Regions from separate parts of the Blautia sp. DFI.3.45 genome, predicted to be linked through region 2. Evidence: predicted binding sites of a transcription regulator. Region 2 holds the regulator's gene; the other holds the start of a gene.
What was found. The regulator Rex, encoded in region 2, represses fermentation and respiration genes when NADH is low (regulators of the CRP and FNR family bind a similar motif). The targets are predictions, from matches to a motif close to ATTGTTAANTANTTAACAAT.

Region 1 (11,199 bases), on a different contig from region 2:
CCATTTTCAAGGCTTCTCACCGTGTCTCAAATTACTTTCTCATTTTTTGATCTAAACTAAGAAAAGTACCGCAGCCCTTGGAACTACGGTACTTTCTAGGTTTGTTGACTCTTTGATTAAAAAGGTTTGATTAGAACTTTCCAGCCTTAGCAGCTTCCTCAATGGAAACAGCTACTGCAACTGTCATACCAACCATCGGGTTGTTACCAGCGCCGATGAGACCCATCATCTCTACGTGAGCCGGTACAGAAGAAGAACCAGCGAACTGTGCATCAGAGTGCATACGTCCTAATGTATCTGTCATACCGTAGGAAGCTGGACCTGCTGCCATGTTGTCCGGGTGAAGTGTACGTCCTGTACCACCACCGGAAGCAACTGAGAAGTATTTCTTACCTGCTTCAAGACGTTCTTTCTTGTATGTACCTGCAACCGGATGCTGGAAACGTGTCGGGTTTGTGGAGTTACCTGTGATAGAAACGTCAACGTCTTCTTTCCACATGATAGCAACACCTTCCGGAACGCTGTTAGCGCCGTAGCAGTTAACTTTTGCACGAAGTCCTTCGGAGTATGCTTTTCTGAATACTTCTTTAACTTCGTTCTTGTATGGATCGTATTCTGTCTCTACATATGTAAAGCCGTTGATACGGGAGATGATCTGAGCAGCATCTTTACCAAGACCGTTCAGGATAACACGTAATGGTTTCTGACGAACTTTGTTAGCTTTCTCAGCGATACCGATAGCACCTTCAGCTGCTGCGAAGGACTCATGTCCAGCCAGGAAGCAGAAGCACTCTGTTTCTTCTTCAAGAAGCATCTTGCCAAGGTTACCATGTCCAAGACCTACTTTACGTGTATCAGCAACGGATCCAGGAATACAGAATGCCTGAAGTCCTTCACCGATAGCTGCTGCTGCATCTGCTGCTTTCTTACATCCTTTTTTGATTGCGATCGCAGCACCTACTGTGTATGCCCAGCAAGCGTTCTCAAAACAGATCGGCTGAATGCCTTTGATCTGATCGTAAACATTAAGACCTGCGTCTTTTGTGATTTTCTCAGCTTCTTCGATAGAAGCAATGCCATAGCTGTTTAAAACAGAATTGATCTTGTCAATTCGTCTCTCATATGATTCAAATAAAGCCATTTCCTGTTACCTCCTAAATTATTCTTTTCTTGGGTCGATAATTTTAACAGCGTCTGCAACACGGCCATACTGACCTTTTGCTTTTTCCCATGCAGTATTCGGGTCATCGCCTTTTTTGATGAAATCAGTCATTTTTCCAAGGCTTACGAACTGATATCCGATGATCTCATCATCTGCATCAAGAGCAATACCTGTTACATAACCTTCTGCCATTTCAAGGTAACGAGGTCCTTTTTTCAGAGTTCCATACATTGTACCAACCTGAGAACGAAGTCCTTTACCAAGGTCTTCAAGTCCAGCACCTACTGGAAGTCCTTCTTCTGAGAATGCAGACTGTGTACGTCCATAAACGATCTGAAGGAAGAGTTCTCTCATAGCTGTATTAATCGCATCACAAACTAAGTCAGTGTTCAGTGCCTCCATAACTGTAAGTCCCGGAAGAATCTCGGAAGCCATAGCTGCAGAGTGAGTCATACCTGAACATCCGATAGTCTCAACCAGCGCTTCCTGGATGATACCCTCTTTAACATTTAATGTAAGCTTGCAGGCACCCTGCTGTGGTGCACACCAGCCAACACCGTGTGTAAGACCGGAAATGTCTTTGACTTCTTTTGCCTGTACCCATTTAGCTTCTTCTGGGATTGGAGCGGCGCCATGATGAACGCCCTGTGCAACTGGGCACATTTCTTCTACTTCGCGTGAATAAATCATTGTAAAACTCCTTTCAAGTATAGATTAACTTCATGTTGTTATACTCTCCACTGTACAGAACTGCTGAATGAACTGCACAGGATAAAACTCCGATGTCTGCTGAATGACTTCAGAGGAGTATGCCTAACAACCTAGTGTTATTTTCTCACAAAAGTGCTGATTCGTCCAGTCATAAATTGTAAAATTTTTAACCATCTTTGATTTTTTTGTGGTAAAATAGTTCTAATTTCTATTAATGAAAGGATTTCTATTATGACAACAAAGTTACCTGCTTCCTTTCTCCCTGCAAAATTTCAGGTTCTGAGCGGAAGCGCTTTAAAATTAATTGCCATCACCCTGATGCTGATTGACCATACCGGCTTAATGATCCTGTATAATTATCCTGCCACAACTGCAACCCTTTTCAGTTTCGGCGGCGTGGATTACAGCTGGTATCGGATTTTCCGGGATATCGGCAGGGCCGCTTTTCCAATTTTCTGTTTTCTGTTAGTGGAAGGATTTCTGCATACACATAACCGTAAGAAATATGGCCTGAATCTGTTTCTATTTGCATGTATCTCTGAGATTCCATGGAACTTCATGTTTACCAACACCTGGAGATATGAAAAACAGAATGTATTTTTCACCCTGTTTCTGGGATACCTGGCATTCTGTGCCCTGGAATACTTCTGGGATAATCAGAAAATGCAGCTTGTCTGCGTGCTGGCACTGCTGACTGTCTCTGTGTTTCTGAAGGCAGATTACGGATGGCGGGGATTTGTATTCCTGCTGATCATGTACTGGTTCCGCAACGATAAAACCGCCCAGGCGATCATCGGAAGCTGCTGGCTTTACTATGAATGGAAAGCCTGCTTTGCTTTTCTTTCCATTAATATGTACAATGGTGAACGTGGATTTGTAAAAGGAAAATTTCTGAAATATGTTTTTTACTGGTTTTATCCGGTGCACATTATCATTCTGGTAATCCTGAGAAAACTTTTATTTCATATGTAATATCAGGTACAACAAATATCTTCTATATCAGACAGACATAAAAATATAAAAGGGCAGGCTGTATGACTGAAATAATATCCTTCATACAACCTGCCTCTTCTATCCTTTGAATTATCTTCTAAAAATACCTTGTCAAACGGATATTCGCAATCCCCTTCGCTACTTGATTCGGTTAAATCATTTCTTTTCTGCAACTTCTGTTTTTGACTTATAAATGTGATTTGCAGGTACGCAGCCTCTTACTGAGGAAAGTGGATAAATATTGCAGCAGCGTCCGATCACAGTTCCGGGATTTAATACAGAACCGCAGCCCACTTCTACGTTATCTCCAAGCATTGCGCCGAATTTCTTCAGACCTGTTTCAATCTTCTCGTCACCGTCTTTTACAACTACCAGTTTCTTGTCAGATTTTACATTGGAACAGATGGAACCTGCACCCATATGGGATTTGTAGCCGAGAACTGCATCGCCTACATAATTGTAGTGCGGAACCTGTACCTTGTTGAAAAGTACCGCATTCTTTAATTCCGTAGAATTACCTACTACTGCACCCTCACCTATAATTGCTTTTCCGCGTATAAATGCACAGTGGCGTACTTCTGCTTCTTTACCTATGATGACCGGACCGTTGATGCAGGCTGTAGGTGCTACTTTGGCACTCTTGGCGATCCATACATCTTCTGACGGGTGGTCGTATTCTTCTTCACTTAAGGTCTGTCCCAGTTTCAGAATGAAATCTCCGATCTCCGGTAATACTTCCCATGGATATGTTTTTCCTTCAAATAAATCCTTTGCGATTGTTTCGTTCAGATCCAGAAGGTTTGCAATTGTAAAATCTTTTAACATAATATTTTCCTCTTTTCTCTCGCTATGATGACATGTTTTCTTTTATCTGTCACAAATACACACTACTTTGAAGCAGACGGCTTTCTGCAGGTACGTGATCGTCCCGCTGCGGACGTTGATCTGCCTGTTGTTTTCGCACTGTTTTTTTCAAATGAATCCTTATAATTCACTGCTGCAGCATCAAAGAACTGTCTCAGATATGGCTGGATATTGCTGTCCTCCACCTGTCTGGTGCGAAGGCGCACAAAATGTTCCAGCTTATCCATATATTCCTGTTCTGTAATACTGCCCTCTGCCACATAATTCAGTCCTTTTTCCCAGCTTGCAGTCAGTTCCGGGTTCAGAAGCTGTCTGATGGAGCAGTTTACCACATCAAAGATCATCTCTCCAAGAAGGGTTGGAGTGATCACCTGGGTTTTCTTATTGAGTGCCAGATATTTGATATTGCACAGTTTCTTAAGAATTTCCGCTCTGGTGGCACTGGTTCCGATTCCGCAGCTTTTAATCTGGGCACGAAGCTCTTCGTCCTCGATCAGCTGACCTGCATTCTCCATTGCAAGAATCATAGAACCGGAATTATAACGCTTTGGCGGCGATGTCTCGCCCTCTTTGATACTCAGACTGTCCACAGAGAGTATATCACCTTTTTTCAGGTTCTGCAATGCGGCAAGAAGTCTGGTATCACACGCCATATCCTCAGCCGAATCATCAGCTTTGTTCCCGCCGTTTTTTCCTGTATCCGGATCTTCCTCTTCACTTCCCTCATTGCCGGCTGCGCCGGCTCTGTTTCCACCACTCATGGCATCTGCTGCTTTTCGCTTCGCAAAAGAATTTGTGGCAACTTTTAAGTACCCTTCATCCAGCAGTACTTTAAATGAAGAAAAGAAGCTCTCATTCTGAATTTTTGTCACAAGACTGATCTTCTGATATACTGCAGGAGGATAAAAAATACATACAAACCTTCTGACAATGGTCTCATATACACGCTGCGCAGTAAGAGAAACACTTCTCAATGCGTTTAAGCCCTGGCCTGTGGGTACGATTGCATAATGGTCTGTGATCTGCTTATCATTAACATATCTGGTCTTTGCCAGATTTTTGTAATTTCCCTGTTCAATAATGTGCTGTGCGATCTCTGCTGTATGTTCATAATTACGCAGCCCGGAGATATTCTTATAAATCTCCTTTGCTGCCGCAGTAGACAATACACGGGCATCTGTTCTGGGATAAGTGACCAGTTTCTTTTCATACAGTTCCTGTACGATTTTTAATGTCTCATCCGGGCTAATCTTGAACAGCTTGGAACACACATTCTGAAGCTCCGCCAGGTTAAATAAAAGTGGCGGATTCCTGTTCTCTTTTTTCCGCTCGATTTTCTCTACTGTACATTGCAACGGCTGACTCACAGACAGCTCCTGTATCAGTTTTTCAGCATAGGCTTTCTCTTTAAATCCGTTCTCTTTATACAGATAAGGAGTCTGGAAATATCTGCTGCCTTCCACAGCTCTCCACTCTCCCTCAAAGTTTTCTCCCTCAAGGGCAATGCTGCTGAGTACGCGATAAAACGGAGTTTTCACAAATGCACGGATCTCGCGCTCTCTTCGCACTACCATTCCAAGTACACAGGTCATAACCCGTCCTACGGAAATGGCCTGATATTTCGTATTTAAATAATTTGACACACTGTTTCCATAACGCAGTGTCAGTATACGGGAAAAATTAATTCCCATGAGATAGTCTTCTTTCGCCCGAAGATAGGCTGAAGCAGAAAGATTGTCATATGCCGACAGATCTTTTGCCTCTCTGATTCCTCTCATGATCTCTTCTTCTGTCTGAGAGTCGATCCAGACCCTCTTTTCTTTTTTTCCATGAACACCTGCCATCTGTGCCACCAGACGGTAAATGTATTCCCCCTCACGTCCGGAGTCGGTACACACGTAAATGGTGTCCACATCCTCACGGTTAAGCAGTCCTTTGACAATCTCAAACTGCTTCTGCACTCCGGGGATCACTTCATATTTAAATTCGCGCGGCAAAAAAGGCAGGGTATCTAAACTCCACCTTTTATATTTGATATCATATTTTTCCGGGTAGCTCATGGTGACCAGGTGTCCCACACACCAGGTCACCACGCTGTCCTGAGATTCCAGGTAGCCATCCCGTCTTTGTCCGTTGATTTTCAAAGCTTTTGCGAATTCCTGTGCCACACTGGGCTTTTCGGCTATGTATAAAGCTTTTGACATATTATTTATCTGCACTCATCTTTCTGAGCGGCCATGCCAGCAACAGGGCACCGCCCACCATATTTCCTAAAGTTACTACTACCATGCTCTTTACCATGGCTCCAAGGGATAATCCAGGTACCAGACAGTATGCGGTAACAAAGATTCCCATGTTTGCGATGCAGTGCTCAAATCCGCTTACAACGAATCCTGAGATACACATAACGATCATCAGGAATCTTCCTGCATCACTCTTTAATTTCATACCACAGAGCACACCAAGACAGACGAAGAAATTACAGAGTACTGCTCTGAAAAACATCTGTCCGAGCGGAACACTCAGCTTGTTTCCGATAAATCCTGCAAAATAATCTGCTGTTCCGGACGCTCCGGCCCATACAAACAGCAATGCTAAAATTGCACATCCGACAAAGTTTCCAAGGTAGCTTACGCCCCATACCTTACCTGCCTCTTTCCAGCTCACCTGTTTATCATAGGCTCCGAACGCCATTACCATATTGTTTCCTGTAAAAAGTTCGCCGCCTACGAAGCTGATCAGAAGCACTGCAATGGAGAATACTAATGCCCCCACAAATTTTCCCCATTCAGGCATGGTCTTGGAGAATACGTTTCCAACTACATTACTGTAGATCATGGCCACATCAATAAAAAAACCCGCCATGATCGCACGTATGAAGTACTTGAAAAAGTTGGTATTCACCAGGTTACTCTTGGCTTTCGCCGCATTTGACACTTTCTGTACATCTTCGTAATTCATAACTACACCTCCGCAATGTATTTTATTGAGAACATTATATCACCTGAATATCTGTTTCACAACCGAAATCGTCAAACAATTCAAGAATATTCATCAGATTTGTAGTTACTGTTCACACACCACTATCCCGCGAGGTGTTTTGGCATGAATATGCCAAAATCCCGAGACATACAAGCCAAAATTCCATTGCCGCAGGCAATCTGGAATGAATTTTGGCTACGTTACTGTGAACAGAGTGAACAGTAACGATTTGTAATTATGTTCCATTATATTCGAAGATTTTTATAGCAATTCCATAAACTAATGCATTCAAGACAGTTCGGCAGAGCGCAAAAGACAAGAAAGATCTCCGCAGGCGTGCAGAGCATGTCTGAAAGTAAAGCTGATTTTTTTATTCAAATACAACTGCTTTATCCTGCAATTCTGTTACATATCCGATAACACCGCCGAAGATATCCATACCTGCAAGCTCTTCTGCAAGGGCATCAGCTTCTTCTGCCGGTACTGCAAGCAGAAGTCCGCCGGATGTCTGCGGATCAAATACCAGATCCTCCATCCAGAGTTCCTTAATCTCACTTCGTACTTCATCGCCTGCGAAGTCACGATTTCTGTATGCACCTTCAGGAATCAGCCCCATCTGTGCATACTCTTCAACACCCTCAATGATCGGAAGTTTCTCAGACTGGATCACCAGGGTTTTCCGGCTGCCTTTTGCCATTTCCAGACTGTGACCTGCAAGACTGAATCCTGTTACGTCGGTGCAGCTGTGGATCGTGTATTTAGATGCAATCTCTGCTGCATATTTGTTCAGCTTCGCCATGATTTTCTGAACTCTCTCAATTTCTTCCTGAGACGCCATTTCTGCCTTAATGGCAGTGTTAAGGATTCCACAGCCCAGCGGTTTGGTAAGAATAAGGATGTCTCCTTCTTCTGCGCCGTAATTTTTCCACATTTTGTCCGGATGCACATAACCAGTTACACAGAGTCCGTATTTCGGTTCTTTATCATTGATAGTATGCCCGCCTGCAAGGACTGCTCCGGCTTCCATGACCTTATCTGCACCGCCGCGCAGAATCTGCTCCAGTACTTCCGGACCAAGGCAGTTTGGAAATGCTACCACATTTAATGCCAGTTTCGGAACACCGCCCATTGCATAGACATCACTCAGTGCATTGGCTGCTGCGATCTGCCCGTACATATACGGATCATCCACTACTGGCGGAAAAAAGTCTACTGTATGGATCATTGCCAGTTCATCATTAATCTTGTATACTGCTGCATCATCTGATGTCTCCGGACCTACCAGAAGCATCGGATCTGTAAATTTCGGAAGTTTGCCTACTACCTGTGCCAGAACCTTCGGGCCAATCTTAGCACCGCATCCGGCTGCACTGGCAAGCTGTGTAAGACGCACTTCATTTTTTTTCATTTCATTTCCCATAAGTCAGTTCACCCCAATTGATCTCCATATTCAGAATCTCCTCGTAACTGTTCAATACTTTCGTTACTGTAAACGGAGTGAACAGTAACGTACTTTCACAGCCGACAGACTGCCAAATAGTTACATATCTTCTATAACAAGAGATTCAGTGCTATCATTGTATCATGTTTTCACATATCCGTCAAAATGTGAACCGTTTACCATATATCAGGTGTTCCTATAAATCTTTCCATTTTACGCAAGAATCCTATAAATCTTTTCATATTCCAGATCCTGTTCCTTCATATAGGAAGCTGTTTCTTCTTCGTTCTGTTCCCCACATTTCCACGCAAGGCCGCAGGAAGCTGATATTTCTCTTGGCACAGGGATCAGTCTGCCTGTAAATTTGTTTTTCTTACATTCCCTTTCCATGGCAATTGCCTGAGTGGTAGTTTCAAAAGTCACCACTGTTGTCAGAACTTTTTCTTTCATAATCCGTCGTGTCCTCATAAAAAGAGGCACCGTTACCGGCACCTCTTTTATTATTTTCTATAAATTATTTCGCCTGGATATATCCTTTTGCTTTTAAGGTTTCAGCACAGAGAACTGCTCCGCCTGCTGCACCTCTGACTGTATTGTGGGAAAGTCCTACGAATTTCCAGTCATATACGGTGTCTTCACGAAGACGTCCTACAGATACGCCCATGCCATGTTCGAAGTTTACATCCTCTGTAACCTGCGGACGGTTGTCCTCTTCCAGATACTGAATGAACTGCTTCGGAGCACTTGGAAGTTCTAATTCCTGTGGAAGTCCCTTGAACTCTACTAATGCTTTGATAAGCTGCTCTTTAGTAGGATTCTTACGGAATTTAACGAATACAGCTGCTGTATGTCCGTTCAGTACCGGTACACGGATACACTGGCATGTAATAACCGGTTCTGTAGCAGGTTTGATTACACCGTCTTCTACTTTACCCCAGATTCTTAATGGCTCTTTCTCGCTCTTCTCTTCCTCGCCGCCGATGTATGGGATGATGTTTCCAACCATTTCCGGCCAGTCCTTAAATGTCTTACCTGCTCCGGAGATTGCCTGATATGTAGTAGCAACTACTTCATATGGCTCGAACTCTTTCCATGCAGTTAATACAGGAGCATAACTCTGGATAGAGCAGTTTGGTTTAACAGCGATAAATCCGCGTGTTGTTCCAAGACGTTTCTTCTGGGATTCGATTACATCGAAGTGTTCCGGATTGATTTCCGGCACTACCATCGGTACATCCGGTGTCCATCTGTGAGCACTGTTGTTGGAAACAACCGGTGTCTCTGTCTTAGCATATTCTTCTTCGATCTTCTTGATCTCTTCTTTTGACATATCTACAGCAGAGAATACGAAATCAACTGTTGCAGCAACCTTCTCTACTTCGTTTACGTTCATAACAACAAGATTCTTGACACCCTCCGGCATTGGAGTATCCATTTTCCATCTTCCGCCAACTGCCTCTTCGTATGTCTTTCCTGCACTTCTCGGACTTGCAGCTACAGTTACAACTTCAAACCATGGATGATTCTCAAGCAGAGAGATAAATCTCTGACCTACCATACCTGTAGCACCTAAAATACCGACTCTAAGCTTTTCACTCATAATATCTTTCTCCTCTTTATCTTCTGCCCGCGTCTCTACCCTTGCGCGGACATTTTTATCCAGGTGTCCTTATATTACGTACATCTGTCTTTCTTGTACATACTATAACAAACCAAAATAAATTGCAAGCATTTTTTTAATTTTCTTCCAGATATTTTTTGTTCTCAGCGATCACTTTCTCCATCACGTCAGGTCCCGGTGCACCGATGGTCATACGTTTTTCCACACAGGTTTTCATACTGATCGCTTCGTAAATATCGTTCTCGAATACCGGGCTGATGGCTTTATATTCTTCAAGAGGAAGTTCATCCAGAGAAATCCCTTTATCAATACAGGTAAGCACCAGACGGCCTACAATGCCGTGTGCATCGCGGAAAGGTACTCCATGATTTACCAGATAATCGGCTGCATCTGTAGCATTTGTAAAGCCATTCTTTGCACTTGCTTCCATATTCTGTTTGTTGAACTGCATAGTGGAGATCATGCCCGTGAAAAGGGCAAGACATCCTTTTACAGTGTCAATGGCATCAAATGTAAGTTCTTTGTCTTCCTGCATATCTTTGTTGTATGCAAGAGGGATTCCTTTCATGGTTGTAAGGATAGATGTTAATGCCCCGTATACACGTCCTGTTTTTCCTCTTACAAGTTCTGCGATATCCGGGTTCTTTTTCTGAGGCATGATACTGCTGCCTGTGCTGTAGGCATCGTCTATCTCTACGAAGCGGTATTCATTGGAGTTCCACATAATGATTTCTTCGCAGAAACGGCTCATGTGCATCATAATTGTGGAGAATGCGGACAGAAGCTCAATCACATAGTCTCTGTCTGATACAGAGTCCATGCTGTTTCTGGTCGGGCCGTCGAAACCGAGAAGCTGTGCTGTATATTCTCTGTCAAGCGGGTAGGTGGTTCCTGCCAGTGCGCCTGCACCCAGAGGACAGGTGTTCATTCTCTTACGGATATCTGCAAGTCTGCTTCTGTCACGTACAAACATTTCAAAGTATGCGCCTACGTGGTGAGCCAGTGTGACCGGCTGCGCTTTCTGGAGGTGTGTGAAGCCTGGCATGTATGTGTGGACATTCTCTTCCATGATCTTCTGAAGTGCTTCGAGAAGTTTCTTTACCAGTTCGTCTGTCTCGTCAATCTCATCTCTTACATAGAGTTTCATGTCAAGGGCTACCTGGTCGTTACGGCTTCTTCCTGTGTGAAGTTTCTTGCCTGCATCACCGATTCTGTCGATAAGGTTTGCTTCGACAAAGCTGTGGATATCTTCATATTCGGATGTGATTTCGAGTTTGCCGGATCTTACATCTGCAAGGATTCCGTCAAGACCTGCTTCGATCTGATCTTTTTCTTCTGCTGTCAGGATCCCCTGTCTGGCGAGCATTGCTACGTGTGCTTTGCTGCCTCTGATGTCCTGCTCATAGAATTTCTGGTCAAAAGAGA
Region 2 (11,199 bases):
AATTCCAAGGATCAGGATTGGTTTTGTAATCCCGGCTTCTCGCAGATGAATCGCTTCTTCCGCAGTTGCAGCCGCAAACCCCCAGATATAATCATAATCCTCAATGAGATGTGCAACCGGCACCGCGCCATGTCCATAAGCGTCAGCCTTTATGACTGCGATCATCTTTGTCTCTTCTGCAATATTTTTTCTCATTTCCCGGAAATTATGTTCTACTGCATCCAGTGAAATGACTGCTTTTACTCTGCTATCTTTCTTCATAATAATTTTCCTCTGTTATTTTTTCATGTTAATATCTGCAAATTGTTTCACAGATTTACTGCCTCAAAATGAATATTCTATCTTAGTATTTCCGGCAGAAAACAGATGATATCTCCTGCGGTCATCCCTCGCTGCCCTACTGTTTCAGCAGCCAGATCACCTGCCAGCCCATGCACATATACACCAAGTGCAGCCAGAATAACAGGAGAAAATTTCTTTTCTGCTGCCAGGTACATACACTGTATACCGGCAAGCACACCACTTAACACATCTCCACTTCCCGCTGTAGCCATTCCTGCATTACCCGAAATGTTCAAATACATATCTCCAAAAGCATCTGCCACCACAGTACAGGCATCCTTCAGAACGCAAACCGCTCCAGACTCCTTTGCATAATCAGCTGCAGTCTGTGCCAGACAATCCTGGATCTTACCGATTTCTTTTCCGCACAGACGACTCATCTCACCAATATGAGGTGTCAGGATCACATGTTCCCCGATAAAACACTTCCAGTTGTCATGGACTGACAGAAGATTCAGGCCATCTGCATCCAGAATTACTGTTTTTTTACACTCAGCTGCCTTCGCCAGGAACCACTGAGCTCTTTCCCTGCTCTGCGCTCCGGTTCCAAGACCCGGTCCTATCACAAGCACATCACACCAGTCAAGCATTGCCTGGTTTTTTTTCTCATCAAAATCACAGGTGATCATGGCTTCCGGCAACAGTGTCTGCAACGGAATCCTGTTGGCCTCCACGGTCTGAATTCTCACCATTCCCGCAGAGCTTTTCAGAGCAGCTGCTGCACTCAGATATGCAGCTCCGCACATTCCTTCGCTGCCAGCTATAAGAAGAACCTTACCGAAGGTTCCTTTATTTCCATAGGGAACTCTCTCCGGAAGCATTTTTAAATCTTCACGTTCCAGATGATGCATACAGATTTTCTTTCCGGGTATGGAATAGATTCCGATATCCGTAACAACGATCTCACCGCCATACATGCGTCCGGGATAAAAACACAGCCCTCTTTTGCGAAAAGCAAAGGTAACCGTAAGATCTGCCCGGAATGCAATCCCCTTCTCAAATCCGGTATCTGAGTCAATCCCGGATGGAATATCCACAGCTACTTTATACGCAGATGCCCGGTTCATTGTACTGATAAGCTCTGCATATTTTCCCTCTACAGGTCTGCTCAGTCCAACCCCAAAGATGGCATCTACTATAGTAGTATATTCATCCGGATCCAGGTTATGCACCCGGGGCACCTGATAATATTCTGCTGTTTTAAGCTGTCCGGCAGTTTCAGCAGTCATTTTCTCTTCCTTACCCGCAATATAATACCAGGTTCTGACTCCTCTCAACTGAAGCAGTCTGGCAATCGCCAATCCGTCTCCGCCATTGTTGCCGGTTCCGCAGACCACAAGGATTTTCTCTTTTTCTTTATTCTTTAATCTCTGTACAATCTCCTCAACCGTCTTTAATGCCGCCCTCTCCATAAGTACTGGAGACGATATCCCGGCTTTCTGAATCGTATTATGATCCAGTTCTTTCATCTCAACAGCAGTTACAATCTCTCTCATCTGTTCACCTCCTGTTTACAATAACACATTTACATACAAGAGAAAAGCTGTGATCAGATGACCACAGCCTTGTGTTTCACAGTTATCCCTTACATCCCTTCATGTTCCTTTCTGTACTCACTCAGGTTATAGGACAAAGTCATAAGACTCTCTGAAAGATGTACGTTCTCTACCATTACATCCTCCGGGGCATCCAGATCAATATGTGCAAAATTCCAGATTGCCTTAATTCCATTATCAATCAAAATCTTTGCCATCTCTTTGGCTTTAATTTTAGGAAGAGTCAAGATCGCGATCTCAACCTCATTCTCCTTCAGAAACAAAGGAAGATCGCTCAACATCTGAATCTCAATTCCACGAACTGCAATCCCCTCAAGTACAGGATTGACGTCAAAAATACCAACCAGCTTAAATCCGCGCTTTTCAAAATCCACATAATTGGCCAATGCCTGTCCCAAATTACCGGCACCCAGAATAATCATCGGATGTACAGTATCCAGCCCAAGGATCTTACCGATTTCTGTATACAAATAGCGTACATTATAGCCGTAACCCTGCTGACCAAAACCACCGAAATTATTTAAGTCCTGACGAATCTGGGAAGCCGTCACATGCATCTTCTTGCTAAGATCATTTGAAGATATACGCTCTACATTCTCCTCCATCAATTCACCGAGGTAGCGGTAGTACCGCGGCAAACGCTTGATTACCGCTTTCGAAATTTCCTTAGCTTCCACAAATTTTCCCTCCTTAGCTTATCTATGTCAATTATACCCAGATGTTATTTTATTGTCAAATTAAATTTGTACTTTTTGACCAAATATTTCTGTATTTTTTTATCAATTTCATTCTGAAAAATTCCCCGGAATATCATATTTTCTTCCATGCATCCATCCGGTGCTTTCTTTTCTCTGGACAAAATCTCTTAAAATGCTTTCAAAAACAGGCATTTTCGATTATAATAGTACGCGGACAAATTACAAACGGAGGAATTCCTATGATTTTATCATGTCAGAATATCTGTAAATCCTTTGGCGAAAAAATCATTCTCAAGGATGCCAGTTTCCATATAGAAGACCGCGAAAAGGCAGCTCTCATCGGCAATAACGGTGCAGGCAAGACGACTCTGCTGCGAATCATTATGCATGAGCTCTCCCCGGATTCAGGAAACGTGGTACTTGCCAAAGATAAAAATATCGGCTACCTTGCCCAGTATCAGGACATTCATGGCCATCATACCATTTACGAAGAACTGATTTCCACCAAACAGCACATTATTGATATGGAGAACCGTCTGCGCTCTCTGGAACAGGAAATGAAAACCACCACCGGAGATGCTCTGGACAGCCTGATGAATACTTACACAAGACTGAGTCACCAGTTTGAACTGGAAAATGGTTACGCTTACAAAAGTGAGATCATGGGTGTATTAAAAGGTCTTGGTTTCACAGAAGAAGATTTCGAACGCCAGATAGAAACTCTTTCAGGCGGCCAGAAAACCCGCGTAGCTCTGGGTAAACTGCTTCTTGCCAGCCCTGACATTCTTCTTCTGGATGAGCCTACCAACCATCTGGATATGGAGAGTATTTCCTGGCTGGAAACCTATCTTCTGAATTACCCGGGTGCTGTATTTATCGTATCCCACGACCGTTACTTTCTTGACAAAGTTGTAACAAAAGTTGTGGAAATCGAAGCAGGAAATATGCGTATGTACAGTGGCAACTATTCTGCCTATGCCCTGAAAAAAGCCCAGCTGCGTGACGCCCAGTACAAAGCCTATCTGAACCAGCAGCGGGATATCAAACATCAGGAAGCAGTCATTGCCAAGCTGAAATCCTTTAACCGCGAGAAATCCATCAAACGTGCGGAAAGCCGCGAGAAAATGCTGGATAAAGTCCAGCGCATTGATAAACCACAGGAGATTCAGAATCAGATGCGCATTTCCCTGGAACCAAGATTTGTCAGCGGAAATGATGTCCTTACTGTGGAAAGTCTTTCCAAATCTTTTCCCGGACAGACACTTTTCAGTGACATCTCCTTTGAGATCAAACGTGGAGAACGTGTAGCCCTGATTGGCAATAACGGCACAGGCAAAACCACCATGTTAAAGATCATCAATGGGCTGATTGATGCAGACAGCGGCAGATTTACTCTTGGTTCCAAGGTACAGATTGGCTACTATGACCAGGAACACCATGTTCTTCATATGGAGAAAACTATTTTTGAGGAAATCTCAGATGCTTATCCCACACTTACGGAAACAGAAATTCGAAATATGCTGGCAGCATTCCTTTTCACAGGGGATGATGTATTCAAACTGATCTCCGCTCTGTCCGGCGGAGAAAGAGGTCGTGTTTCCCTCGCCAAGCTGATGCTGTCCGAAGCAAACTTTCTGATCCTCGATGAGCCCACCAACCATCTGGATATCGCTTCAAAAGAGATTCTTGAAGAGGCATTGAACAGTTACACTGGAACAGTATTCTATGTTTCCCACGACCGTTACTTCATCAACCAGACAGCTACCCGGATCCTGGATCTGACCAATCAGGCAATTGTAAATTATATCGGAGATTACGACTATTATCTGGAGAAAAAAGAAGAGCTGACGGAAAAATATGCTCCGGCTGCCGCTCAGGCTGTGACAGAAGCAAAGCAGGCTTCTGATAACAAGCTTTCCTGGCAACAGCAGAAAGAAGAACAGGCCCGCCAGCGAAAACGAGAGAATGAACTAAAAAAAGTAGAAGCCCGCATTGAAGAACTTGAAACCAGAGATAAAGAGATCGACGAAACCATGATTCTCCCGGATATCTGCACAAATGTGGCAGAATGTGCGAAACTCAGCAAAGAGAAAGCCGCCATTACCGAAGAATTAGAAGGATTATATGAAAAATGGGAAGAACTTGCATAATGCAGGTTCTTCCCATTTTCGCAGTTTATAACTTTTTACAGGTTTCTCCGCTGCAGTGTGATCCTGCCCGGAGAACTTTATAATGTTATAGAAACATTACCGGATAATTTCTGAAATTATAAAATTTCATCCAGTCTCTCTCTGATGGCAAGGATGAAATCTTTGCTGTTCAGTACTGTCACATCCTCAAGAGAAGTGATCAGCGCAAGGTCTTTTGTCATCTTACCGCTTTCAATCGTCTCCAGAGTCGCCTTCTCCAGTTTATCAGCAAATTCCATCAATTCTTTATTGCCGTCCAGCTCACCTCTTTTTCTCAGAGCTCCAGTCCATGCAAAAATAGTTGCTACAGAGTTAGTAGATGTCTCCTCACCTTTCAGATAGCGATAATAATGTCTCTGTACAGTTCCATGAGCAGCTTCATATTCGTAATATCCCTGTGGAGATACCAGTACAGATGTCATCATAGCCAGAGAACCAAATGCTGAAGAAACCATATCGCTCATAACATCTCCATCATAGTTCTTGCAGGCCCAGATAAATCCGCCTTCAGCCTTCATGACACGAGCTACGATATCATCGATCAGGCTGTAGAAATATTCAATGCCTGCTGCTTCGAATTTCTCCTTAAACTCATCTTCATAAATAGTTGCAAAGATTTCCTTAAAACGTCCGTCATAAATCTTGGAGATCGTATCCTTGCCGCCAAGCCACAGGTTCTGTTTTGTATCCAGTGCATAATTAAAACAGCATCTTGCAAAACTTGTGATAGAATCATCCAGATTGTGCATACCCTGAAGCACACCCGGTCCCTCATAATGATGGATCAGCTCTTTTCTCTGCTGTCCGTCTGCACCTTCAAATACCAGATAAGCATCTCCGGGACCGTCAATATACATCTCTGTGTTCTTATACACATCACCATAGGCATGACGTGCGATGGTGATCGGTTTCTTCCAGTTCTTAACACATGGTTCAATACCCTTCACTACGATTGGGGCACGAAAAACAGTTCCGTCGAGAATTGCACGAATCGTTCCGTTAGGACTCTTGTACATTTTCTTTAAGGTATACTCTTCCATTCTTGCCTTATTAGGAGTGATAGTTGCACATTTCACTGCTACGCCGTACTTCTTTGTAGCCTCTGCTGCATCAACAGTTACCTGATCATCCGTTTCATTTCTGTATTCCAGACCAAGGTCATAATACTCAGTGTTCAAATCAATATACGGAAGAAGAAGTTCATCTTTGATTATTTTCCAGAGAATTCTGGTCATCTCATCTCCATCCATCTCCACAAGTGGTGTCTGCATCTGAATTTTTTTCATGTTAATCCTCCTCTTTGGCTCTCATCCAGTTAACTATCATGATAGCCGAAAACAGACCGTTCGTCAATGCTTTTATACACTAAAGCAATATTTTGCCAAATAAAATGATTACTGATCACAGTTCCATAAAGCGTTCCAGATCCAGTTCTCCCCATCCCTGCTGATTCTTTGGCAATCCCATATCCCTGGCACTTTCTTTCAATTTCATCTTGATCTGAACATTAGTCAGCTCCGGATTCTTCTCAAGCATCAATGCTGCTGCCCCTGCAACCAGAGGTGTAGACATAGAAGTACCACTCTTCACTCCATATCCGTTATCTGCTCCCGGTGCACAGGCAAGAACATGATTCCCGGGTGCAACCAGATCCGGTTTACAAACACACTCAAATGTAGGTCCCCTGCCTGATATGGCAGTCCGTCCTGTAAGCAGATCGCTGGAGCCTACTGTGATAATCTTCCGGCTGCTTCCCGGTGCTGTCACACTTCCTGCCTTCGGTCCCTGATTTCCTGCCGCAGCCACTACCACCAGACCTGCATCCCAAAGTTGTTCCACACCTGCGATCAGAACTCTGTGATCTTCTGCTCTCCTACAGGTTGTTCCCACCGAGATATTCACTACACGTATCCCATAATATCTCTTATTCTCCAGGATCCAGCGAAAAGCCTGTAAAACATCTTCTTTCCTGCCATTTCCCGTTCTGTCGAGCACCTTCAGAACTATCAGGCTACACCCGGGGGCAATTCCTCTGATCCGTCCTTCCGAAGCCCTTCCGTCACCGCCAATGATCCCACATACATGGGTTCCATGAGAATTATCATCATAAGGTCTGATACGATGTCCGATGAAATCTTGAAACGCAAGTATTCTCCCTGTAAAATCTATATGAGGAAAAATCCCGGTATCCAGAACACACACACCCACGTGCTTTCCTGTATATCCGGAATCATCTGAATTCTTCATAAAAAATCCTCCGAATCATCTGGATAATGAAATCTTACCGCAACTGTTCATCAGGTCGCTACAAAGACAATGAACATTTGCGTCTTACTTTAAATTATTCGGAAGATTATATTTTTGTGTCCGACAGTTTCTCCTGTCATATCTCCGTTTTTCTGTAAATAAAATGTATAAAGCTTCCATGATATGCAGATACTTCTGATATGCAAAACAACAGGCATATACAGAATCTGTTACAGAAATCCCGAAAATATCCTTATAGCAATTTCATAAAATAACTGTAACCATCTGCATAATATTAAGGAGACAAATTATGACTGCATTATTATTGATACTGGTATTTTTACTCTTTCAGACCTTCGTCCTGCTCTGCTGTGTAGCTGCCGGAAATGACGCTGCCTCCCAGGAAATCTCCGATCAGGAACAAATGGAATTTATCCGGGAATGGAAAAAAATACATTGCAGCAGCCCTCAAAAATAAAGGGCTGCTGCAATGTGCTGATAAACCTTCTACATCACATAACAGTCATATCGTATTGCTTTTCCTTTTAATATATAAGAAGGCTCTCTTCCATCAAGACAGACGCTCTTAAGAGGACGTTTTACGATAATTCTGGAAGGTCCGGCTTTGATAGCTGCATCAAAAAGATCTTTTTCCTCAGAACATGGAGGTTCAAGTTTCTGGATCAGCTGAAGTTTTTTATTTATCAGACCGGATTTCTGTCTCTTCGGGAACATGGGATCAAGATAGATCACATCTACCGGATCCATAAGTTTCTCCATACATGACACACTGTCACCCTCCACCAGTTTCATTCTGGAAGCAATGTCTTTTAATACGGGATGCTTTCTGGCACGCCGGAGCGCATCCTTCAAAAGTGCGGCGATCACCGGATTCTGTTCGTATAATGTCACCTCATAGCCATATGCTGCAAGAAGGAAACCATCCTCCCCCATACCTGCAGTGGCATCAATTGCTTTCAGATGTTCTCCCTCTGTTTTGACCGCACGTACCAGCATTTCATGGGAAAGTCTTCCGTTTGTGACTCTGTGCAGCATTCCTTCAAAATCTCCCTGATATGTCAGGCCATAACCGGTAAGTGATACGCCCCGGGAGTCAAACATTACTGTCAGATGTTCTCCCGGTTTGTCCATAATCGGAACATTGTTCTTTCTGGCAAAAGATTCTGCCATTTCTCTTTGCCCGCCCTTACCCAGGCAGACTGTTATCTTATCATTCATTTACACATTTCCCGCAAAATTTAATTTTCTTTTAATGCTTTTTCTATTTCAGAGATCACAATTCTGAGTGCTTTGATACGGGCATATTTCTTGTCAACAGATTCCAGTACATGCCATGGTGCAAAGGAAGTGTTTGTCTTCTGAAGCATCTCATTTACGGCCACTTCATAGGCATCCCATTTCTCTCTGTTTCTCCAGTCCTCATCTGTGATCTTCCATTGTTTCTCCGGATTATTCTGTCTCTCCTGAAAACGCTCCAGCTGTGTATCCTTATCGATCTGTACCCAGAATTTAATAATGACTGCACCCCAGTCTTTAAGTTCTTTCTCAAACTCATTCATTTCGTTGTAGGCACGTTTCCAGTCATTTTCACTGCAAAATCCCTCCAGACGTTCTACCATAACTCTGCCATACCAGGTTCTGTCAAAAATAGCGATATGCCCATTTTTCGGAAGTCTTGTCCAGAAACGCCATAAATAATGTCTGGCCTTCTCATGTGGTTCCGGACTTGCAATTGGATGTACTTCATAGCCCCGGGGATCCAGAGCTTCTGTAATACGTTTGATGTTACCTCCTTTGCCTGCCGCATCCCAGCCTTCATACGTGATGATCACAGGAATACGTCTCCTGTACAGTTTATTATGGAGTTCCCCCAGTTTACTCTGGAGCTGTTTCAGTTCTCCCCTGTACTCCTCGTCATCCATTGTTTTATCTCTCAGATCAATATCCGACAGACGGGGAATCTGCTCCAGAGGGAATACATTCTGCAAAATCGGAACGGAATGTGCCTGATTCTGCATGGCAACTTCAATATTGCTTACCATAGTCTCCAGCACCTGAAGTTCCGCCCATTTTCTGTCACTGGCATCTATGATGTACCATGGTGCAGAGGAAACATTCGTGTCAGACAGATACTGAGAAAATATTTTTGCACATTTTTTGTAATGTTCATTCTGCCATTTATCAAAGTCTGACACACGCCATCTGGTGTCTTTATGATCCAGAAGTAATTTTTCACGCCGCTTCTGTTCATCCCTGTCAATCTGCATAAAGAATTTCAGCACCAGATAACCATTATCTGTAAGCTGTCGCTCAAAACGGCGGATGCTGTCAATCCGCTGTGTATAACCTTCGCCTTCAATCTCGCCCGACAGACAGTCTTTACAAGTCTGCTCCATCCAGCCGGAATCCAGAAATGTAAATTTTCCGGCTTCCGGAATCTGTTTAAAATAACGATACAGAAATGGATATCTCAGTTCTTCTGCTGTGGGAGCTGACATAGTGGCAACCTTAAAGAAACGCGGATCAATATTCTTAATGACTTTTCCGATCGTACTTCCCTTGCCGGAAGATCCCCAGCCTTCAAAGAGTACGATTACCGGGATCTTATGTTCCTTGATTTTCATCTGAAAATCATAGAGCTGACTTCTTGCTGTCTGCAGACGGATTTTGATTTCCTCTTTTTCCGGCATATGTGCCGGAGTCCATGTTGTAAGCATAACATTGATCCTCCTTTTATTTTTCTTCGTAACTGTTCAATACTCTCACAATCAGAGACTGTTGAATAGTTACCCTTTTCATTAATAGAATATCTCAAATTCAACTGAAATAATCATAACATGAAATCTGTTTATCGTAAAGCAGGTGTATGATATCACTACTGAATTGTTTTAACTGCATTATTTTATGGGATTACTATGGATTTTTTCTAAAGCCACAATATTTTCAGAATATTCTTCCCAGGTGAGATTTCGTTTGATCCTGGCCGGACTGCCCATTACCAGAGAACCATCCGGTATCACAGTATTCTTGGTAACCAGGCTTCCTGCACCTATAATACAGTCCTTTGCCAGGCAGATCCGGAAAGATTTGCCCGCCCCCAGCTGATGAGCATTACAAAATTCCTGTCTGGTAAAAGACAGCTTCTTCTTTTTATAATAAAAATGATCATATCGGATTTCAGAATTTCCGTAATCCTTTCTCAGGCCGTTATCAAAAGCAGCATTCAAATGATAATAAGGTAATCATCCGTATCTGTTTTCTCACAGTTTATCATCTCTTTGCGTCAATCCATATTTTTTTAAATCCACCGTTCCATTGACAACCTCAATTCCATCTGCTTCCAGTAGCTTTTTCTGTACATCTTTACCGCCGAAGGCAAAAGCCCCTGACAGTTCTCCTCTGAAATTCACTACCCGATAACAGGGAATATGCCCCGGATCCGGATTCTTATGGAGGGCATTCCCTACCGCTCTCGACATTCTCGGATTCCCTGCCATTTCGGCAACCTGACCATAAGTTGCAACGCATCCTTTCGGAATTTGCTTCACTGCCTCATAAATCTTCTTTGTCGGGCTGTATGTTACGAGATCATAGCTTTCGGATATCATTCTTTTAATATCTTTATCCGGTACCGTCCCATTTAGAATAATGGTATTCCAATGTTCCTTATTCTGATGATAACCAGCCTGTACAGATTCATAGGCACTTCGCCAAAAATCACGCCACTTCGGATCTGCTTTTACATTCAGATTAACATAACCGTTTCGTTCATAAATCCATAAAAAAATTTTTTTGTTTTCCCTCGCTCTTACCACTTGCCAGTTCTGATCACGGAAAGGTCTTTCCGTATATGTATTCTGAAATGATAAACCGAATTCCAACGCTGCTTCTCGTGTAATCATGCAATTTTGATTCATTTATTTCACCCTTATTCCCTGAAATTATTTCTGGCATCTTCATAATCTCTTGGAAGTCCCTCAAACAAAATTATTGCCTTATCATACTGTTCCTGCTCTATCCTCACACGGAAAAAGTTAAGCTGTTTATTACATCTATTTTTCCCCTTCATTCGCTTCCTCTATTGTCACACTCTCCTGTACCTGCATATCCGTATACTGAACACGAATAACTGCCTGCGGCCAGTTT

Region 1: a site for Rex is predicted at 2,028-2,047, ahead of LJE09_RS15415 (iron-sulfur cluster assembly scaffold protein). Genes of this name have one in related genera too.

The regions. Positions count from the first base shown of each region.
Region 1 covers NZ_JAJDMI010000062.1:272-11,470, forward strand. The annotation lists gene LJE09_RS15410 (GGGtGRT protein) at 131-1,141, opposite strand; gene LJE09_RS15415 (iron-sulfur cluster assembly scaffold protein) at 1,160-1,852, opposite strand; gene LJE09_RS15420 (TraX family protein) at 2,105-2,845, shown strand; gene LJE09_RS15425 (UDP-N-acetylglucosamine pyrophosphorylase) at 3,023-3,691, opposite strand; gene LJE09_RS15430 (DNA topoisomerase) at 3,754-5,934, opposite strand; gene LJE09_RS15435 (formate/nitrite transporter family protein) at 5,936-6,691, opposite strand; gene selD (selenide, water dikinase SelD) at 7,083-8,120, opposite strand; gene LJE09_RS15445 (DUF3343 domain-containing protein) at 8,367-8,603, opposite strand; gene asd (aspartate-semialdehyde dehydrogenase) at 8,668-9,753, opposite strand; gene argH (argininosuccinate lyase) at 9,890-11,199, opposite strand, start outside.
Region 2 covers NZ_JAJDMI010000014.1:9,961-21,159, reverse strand. The annotation lists gene alr (alanine racemase) at 1-261, opposite strand, end outside; gene LJE09_RS07010 (bifunctional ADP-dependent NAD(P)H-hydrate dehydratase/NAD(P)H-hydrate epimerase) at 339-1,838, opposite strand; gene LJE09_RS07005 (redox-sensing transcriptional repressor Rex) at 1,928-2,575, opposite strand; gene LJE09_RS07000 (ABC-F family ATP-binding cassette domain-containing protein) at 2,836-4,746, shown strand; gene LJE09_RS06995 (NADP-dependent isocitrate dehydrogenase) at 4,863-6,071, opposite strand; gene LJE09_RS06990 (S8 family peptidase) at 6,187-7,032, opposite strand; gene LJE09_RS06985 (class I SAM-dependent methyltransferase) at 7,540-8,271, opposite strand; gene pap (polyphosphate:AMP phosphotransferase) at 8,292-9,770, opposite strand; gene LJE09_RS19135 (hypothetical protein) at 9,951-10,280, opposite strand; gene LJE09_RS06970 (methylated-DNA--[protein]-cysteine S-methyltransferase) at 10,314-10,955, opposite strand; gene LJE09_RS06965 (hypothetical protein) at 10,982-11,122, opposite strand; gene LJE09_RS06960 (transglutaminase domain-containing protein) at 11,106-11,199, opposite strand, start outside.